DNA from 2 places in the Companilactobacillus pabuli genome. Region 1 is predicted to be linked to the other one. Evidence: predicted binding sites of a transcription regulator. Region 1 holds the regulator's gene; the other holds the start of a gene.
The links. The regulator NrdR, encoded in region 1, represses ribonucleotide reductase genes. The targets are predictions, from matches to a motif close to ACACNATATATNGTGT.
Positions count from the first base shown of each region.

Region 2: the regulator NrdR is predicted to act here: its motif matches at 1,698-1,713, upstream of nrdJ (ribonucleoside-triphosphate reductase, adenosylcobalamin-dependent).

Region 1 covers NZ_CP049366.1:1,429,910-1,433,588, reverse strand. Annotated here, with positions in the region: gene mutM (DNA-formamidopyrimidine glycosylase) at 1-670, shown strand, start outside; gene coaE (dephospho-CoA kinase) at 667-1,260, shown strand; gene nrdR (transcriptional regulator NrdR) at 1,282-1,755, shown strand; gene G6534_RS06990 (DnaD domain protein) at 1,767-3,122, shown strand; gene dnaI (primosomal protein DnaI) at 3,124-3,679, shown strand, end outside.
Region 2 covers NZ_CP049366.1:438,591-442,269, forward strand. Annotated here, with positions in the region: gene G6534_RS02065 (SLAP domain-containing protein) at 1-783, shown strand, start outside; gene G6534_RS02070 (hypothetical protein) at 947-1,246, shown strand; gene nrdJ (ribonucleoside-triphosphate reductase, adenosylcobalamin-dependent) at 1,741-3,679, shown strand, end outside.

The DNA.
Region 1 (3,679 bases):
TGGACGTCGAGCCAAATTTTTATTGATTCATTTGGATAATGGTTATACAATAATTAGTCATTTACGAATGGAAGGTCGTTATAAAATTTCTAGTGACCCTAGTGCAATTGATAAGCATTCTCACGCCATTTTTACGTTAGATAACGGACAAAAGATGATTTATAATGATGTTCGAAAATTTGGTCGAATGCAGCTTTGGAATACTGACGATTTAAGCAATAATAAATCGATTCAAAAACTAGGACCAGAGCCTTTATCAAAAGACTTTACTTTTGAAAATTTGAAGCCTAGAATTGTACGTCATCGTAAAGATATCAAGACCGTTTTGTTGGATCAATCGGTAATGAGTGGTTTGGGGAATATTTATGTTGATGAAGTTTTGTGGAAAGTAAAGATTCATCCAGAAACACTTGCTAGCCACTTAACCGATGAAGATATTCAAAAGATTATTGAAGTGTCTAATGAAGAGATGAAACAAGCTATTCAAGCTGGTGGATCAACAGTTCGTTCATACATCGATGCTAGTGGTCACAAAGGTAATATGCAAAATAGTTTGAAAGTCTATGGTAAAGAGGGGACACCTTGTCCAAGATGCGGAACAAAAATCAAGAAAATTAAAGTTGGCGGTCGTGGTACGCATTTTTGTCCAAAGTGTCAAGTAATCAAATGAGTAAAATATATGGATTAACTGGTGGAATTGCAGCTGGAAAATCAACCATTTTGGATTTTTTTAAGACTTATGGTTGTAAAGTTTACGATGCTGACCAAATTGCACGCCAAGTCGTTGAAGTTGGAAGCATTGGTTTAAAACAAATAGTCGAAAAGTTTGGTCAAGAAGTCTTGAATGCTGACGGGACTTTGAATCGTAAAAAATTGGCTGGAATCGTTTTTTCAGATAGCGAGCAACTGAAAAATCTGAATAACATTACTAGACCTTTGATTAAGAAACGAATTTTAAAAATAATTGCCGATACTAAGGCATCAGATGAGAAAAACATTTCAATTTTTGAGATTCCTTTGTTATTTGAAGGTGGATATCAGCAGTATTTTGACGGTATAATAACTATTTATGTTAGTGAAGAAGTACAGTTAAAACGTTTAATGAATAGAAATAATATAACCAGAGAAGTTGCTTTAAATAGAATTAATTCACAAATGTCGATGTCAGAAAAACGAGATCGAGCTGATTTTGTGATTGATAATTCGGGAGATTTAACCCATTTAGCAGATGAGTTTGATAAGTTGATATCGCAACTTTGATTTGGAAAAGAGGTTAGAATTTTGATTTGTCCACATTGTCATCATGATTCATCAAAAGTAATCGACAGTCGTCCTAGCGATGAGGGACGCGCCATTAGAAGACGTCGTGAGTGTGAATTTTGCGGCACTAGATTTACGACGTTTGAAAGACTTGAGAAAGCACCATTATTAGTAATTAAGAAAAATGGTAATCGTGAAGAATTCAGTCGTGAGAAATTATTGCGGGGAATCGTCCGTGCAGCCGAAAAACGTCCAGTTACCATGGATCAAATGAATGGAATTGTCGATAAGGTTGAAAATGAAATTAGATCAACTGGTGAGAGTGAAGTGCGCTCACAATTGATTGGTGAACATGTCATGAAGATTTTAGCCAAAGTTGACGATGTCACTTATATTCGTTTTGCCAGCGTTTATCGTGAATTTAAAGATATGAATAGTTTCATGAAAGAAGTTCAAGAAATGATGGCGAACGGAAAAAATATTGATAAGAAGTAAGGGGTGGGCGTGTGTCTAATAATTCAACCGATAGTTTTACACCCTTAGTGGGATATTGGTGCCTACCTAGTGGACGTCTCAATGATGAGGATCGTCACATTTTGACAGATTTATATTTACCAATTTTAGGTACAGAAGCATTTAGTCTGTATCTTTTGTTGTGGGAAAAATTACCTAATAAAGAATTGGTCACTCAACGTAAGCCACATGCAGAACTATTGAGTTTATTGAGTATTGACTTGAAAAGATTTTATGAGGCGCGTATCAAGTGTGAAGCTTTAGGACTGATTCGTACTTTTAGAAAAAAAGATGAGTTAGGGCCTTACTATGTCTATCAATTGTTTGAGCCTTTATCACCAGATGATTTCTTTAAAGACGATTTATTGAGTATTTTTTTATATGAGCAAATCGGCGATAAGAAATATCGTTTATTGGCTGATAAGTACAGTCATTCAGAGCGGATCTTGCAAAATTCTGATGAGATTACTAAAGATTTCTTGGAAGTTTTCAAATTGAATAATGACGATTTGATCAACACTCCTACGGATGTAGAAAATATTCGTAGTGAATTCTCGAAGACCGCTAAGACGCAAAAACCAGTGTTGAATGAAAATGATATTCAACCGCTTGATTGGGAATTGATTTCTGATCGAATTCAACAATCATTTAAGATCAGTCCAGATAATTTATTGGAAAATCAAGATTTGATTATCAATTTGCATGCGTTTTATGGCATCGATGAAATGACGATTATTGAATTTATCGGTAAAACTTGCGATATCGTCAATAATAAAATTGATCCTAATCGCTTGAAAAAGTCTATTCAGGATCGATTTGAGAAGAACGCTAATATATCTGCACGTCAACAACCAGAAACGGTTGAAAATAAAGACGATGAGACACATAACTTTAATCGTTCGGATCAATTGATTTTGCAACAAGCTAAGAAATTAACTCCAGCGGACTTTTTAGCCGCTCAGAAGCAAAAGAGTGGTGGTTTTGTTGGTAAAGTCGAAGCTAATGCTTTGCGAGATATGGCAATGAAGGCATATTTGCCATCTTCTGTTATAAATATTATGGTTTATTATATTTTACAAAGCGCATCAGTTTTATCGACACCATTTTTAGAGACCGTGGCAAATGACTGGAAACAAAACGGCGTTAAAACGCCAGAGCAAGCACTGCAAAGAATTACTGATTTTCAAAATCGGCCTCGTGGCAAACGACGTTATAACAATAAAAACCGTAAAGTCGAACAAGCAACTGATTGGTCGAAAGTTAAAGCTAAAATTCCTACAAATAAGCAACAAGACAATGGAGTTCAATTACAGGATAGATTAAAACGATTAAGAAATAAGGATAAATAACATGGAAAATTTAGGAAACAGACTGGCAGAATATTTAAATTCAAAAAATTTAACGGAGGATTATCGCCGTTTACTTAATGGTGCATTAAAAGATCCCGACGTACAGAAGTTTCTCAAGGAAAATAGTGATTCAATCAATCCCAATGCTCTTTCAACGAGTGCTGCTAGTATTTATGAATTTTATAATAATAAGAATCATGCCAGCGAATTGTCCAAAGGCTATTATCCTAAATTGATCGTCAATAATCACAATATTGAAGTGGCTTATTATCCTAATGAAAGAACTCAAAACAAGGAGAAACGTGATCAATATGAAACTGGTTTTGTCTTGATGGATATGCCATCTGATATCAGAAATGCTAAATTAGATGACTATGGTGGTAGTGGTCGTCAAGATGCATTAGGAAAAGCTTTAGATTTTATCGATAATTATTTGAATCAAAAAAACTTTGTGCCAGGATTGTATCTAGCTGGAGATTTTGGCGTTGGTAAAACATATTTGTTAGGTGCAATTGCTAATGAATTATTCAAAAATGATATTCATACAACGATGATGC
Region 2 (3,679 bases), 990 kb from region 1:
AACACAGAAGTTGGCCGTGCAGAAATTTACAGTCAAAATGTTGGGGATACCGTTGATTTAACTGACAGTCAAATTCCTAGTGGTTACACAGCAGCTACTAAGTCAGTAACTTTGCAAAGTGATAATAATACGCAAATCGTTACAGTAACAAAGAATGCTGATTCTGAACAACCAACTGGTGTCGTAACAGTTAAAGATCAAACAGCTCAACTTTATACGGTTTATGGCAATACTATCAGTGGTCGAACATTGAGTGCCAATAGTTCATGGAAATACTATGAATCAAAGACTATCAATGGCAAAACTTACTATCGTGTTGCTACTGACGAATGGGTCAAAGCTAGCGATGTAACATCTGAAGCTACGACAAGTAATGTCACACCATTTGAAAATGTAGTAACAACTAAAGATGCTATTACTCACGTTTATACTAAAGACGGTCAAGAAGTTACAGGTCGTGCTTTGAGTGCTAATTCAAGTTGGAAGACTGCCAATAAGTTGGTTCTAAATGACGAAACTTATTATCAAGTAGCAACTAACGAATGGGTCAAAGCAAATGACGTAACAGTTAACGATGATACTACTGGTGTAACACCTGCTAAAGGCGTTGTAACAATCGGTAGTTCAGTTGCCCAATTGTATTCTAAAGACGGTCAGGCAATTACTAGTCGTGCTTTAGCACCAAGCAGCAAGTGGCAAACAGCTAATAAGATGGATCTAAAAGGTGAAACTTATTATCAAGTAGCTACTAACGAATGGGTTAAAGCAAGCAGTTTAGTTTAATCAAAAATCCCCACTAGAATAAAAATTTCTAGTGAGGATTTTTTTTGCATTCAAATAGTTAGCATCCAAAATAGATAAGATATTCTTAAGCTTCAAACTAGTTTAAATTAAATTTTGTAGGCAATATTATAATGAGCATGAAAAATGATAGGAGGGATTTGAGATGCAAACTTTGAATCAATCAAAACTATATTATCGAAGGTTAACCGTTTTGGACGTTATAACGTTCGTGATGGTGATTAGCTTTCTCTTTTTCACAAAGGGATATTTGATTTCACTATTGCTAATCGTCGTTTATCCCATCAGTCACTCGAAGGTACTTGTCTCCGAAACTAAAGCAAACAGTGACAAAATTTGGGTTCGTAAGATGGATTGGGATCATTATCGAAAAGATCATAAAATCGGTTTATTCTCACAATATAATTCACAAGTTGCATCTCATATTAACCAAGTAAATTTTTAGACGTCACGTTATAAAGACGTCGTTATAAATTAGGTAAAGTGTTGAAATACATAGCTAACCAGCGTTATAAATGGCATTTAAGAAAGAAGAATTAGAAAAGTTCAGTTGATACGTTATGAATCAGCTGGACTTTTTAATGTCTAAAATTATTTTTCTTGTGGAACACCTGACATGACAACCATATGTTCGTGTCAAGAAGAAAATTTGCCGTTATCCACTTGAATTTTGAGCGTGAGTTTAAATTAAAATAATCATTGCTAAGTCTTTCAAATCGATATTAGAATAGTAATTGCGACCTTAGTTTTTCGCGCTTAAAATTCTTAGGAATTTGTTAAATTATGGTGATCCTTTTTTTGATTATAAATGCCGGAATAACAACTACTAGATTTAGTGCCAATTTATTCGCCAAATAAATTTAGACACAAGATATTGTTATTCAAATCAAATCGGGGTACTATATATTGTGTTATCAAAAAGTTGTGGAGTGAATGTTAATGAACACTATTAATAAGATTATTTTATCGGATGACTTCGTTGACGAAGTAAAAAAGACAATTAAACCCCACTGGGGTGAATTAGGCTGGGTTACATATAAACGTACCTATGCTCGTTTTATTGATGAATTAGGTCGGACTGAAAATTGGTCTGAAACAGTTAAACGTGTGGTTGAAGGTAATATCAATTTGGACCCTCGTTTGCAAAATGATGATTTAACTGATGAACAATATAATGGCTTAGTTAAAGAAGCTCAAGAATTATATAAATTGATCTATGGATTAGCTGCCACTCCTTCAGGTAGAAATCTTTGGATTTCTGGAACAGAGTATCAACATCGTAATGGAGATGCTTTGAATAATTGTTGGTTTATCGCTGTTAGACCACAAAAATATGGTGACAGTCATATTGTTCCTTCATATCTACAAAAAGATCAATTGGCTGTTTCAATGCCATTTTCATTTATGTTTGATCAATTGATGAAGGGTGGCGGTGTTGGCTTTTCCGTTGTCCCATCAAATATGAAGTTGATGCCAGTTGTTGACAATAAAGTCAATTTGACAGTTTTAATCGGTAAAGAAAGTGCTTCTTACAAAGATTCAATCGCTGCTGGTGCTGTGGATCGTGACGAATGGTTAGCTAATAATTCATATGACAACAAACGTCACTATGAGTTACCAGATACACGTGAAGGTTGGGTTATTGGTAATGCCAATATGATCGATGCCCACTTTAACGATACAAATGATGGCTTGGACGATGTAGTGCTAGATATTACTGACATCCGTGCTAAAGGCGAAAAAATCAAGGGCTTTGGTGGTACTGCATCTGGTCCTGTACCATTGATTGAAATGCTTTTTGATATTAATGAAGTTATGAATGAAGCTGTTGGTAGAAAGTTAACTTCAGTTGACTGTACCGATATGGGTAATATGATCGGTAAGACTGTCGTTGCTGGAAATGTTCGTCGTTCTGCTGAACTTGCTCTAGGTGGCGCTACTGATGACGACTTTATTACTATGAAGCAAGATCAAAAGAAACTTTATCACCACCGTTGGGCTTCAAATAACAGTGTCGCTGTTGACAGTAAGTTCAATAAGTATGCACCTATCGCTGATTCAATCACTCATAATGGTGAACCAGGAATCGTTAACCTTGAATTATCACGTAATTACGGTCGTGCTATCGATGGTTATCAACCTGGAATTGATGATGGCGTTGAAGGAACTAACCCATGTGGTGAAATTTCTCTAAGTAATGGTGAACCATGTAACTTATTTGAAGTATTTCCATTGATTGCTGGCGAACAAGGCTGGGATTTGGAAGAAGCCTTTTCTTTAGCTGCTCGTTATACAAAACGTGTTACATTCAGTAATTATGACTGGGAAGTTTCTCGTAAGGTTATTCAAAAGAATCGTCGTATCGGTGTTTCAATGTCTGGTATTCAAGACTGGATTTTGACAACGTTTGGTAATCGTGTTGTAACTGGTTTTGAACCTACCACAGATCCTGAAACAGGTGAAACAGTTCAAAAACCTATTTATGATCAACGTGTTGCTGACAAGTTTGATGACTTGTATAAGACAGTCGTTAAAGCTGACAAGGAGTACTCAAACGCATTAGGATGTAAGGCATCTATCAAGCACACAACTGTTAAACCATCTGGTACAGTTGCTAAGCTTGCCGGAGTGTCTGAAGGTATGCATTTCCACTATGCAGGTTACTTAATTCAAAGAATCAGATTCCAAGACTCAGATCCACTTCTACCAGCTTTGAAAGCTTGTGGATATAAGATTGAACCTGATATCTATACAAAACATACAATGTGTGTTGAATTCCCAGTTAAGGCTGAAAATGCTGATGATCCTAACTTTGCTTCAGCTGGATCAGTTTCTATCGCTGAACAATTCGCTACACAAGCATTCTTACAAACTTATT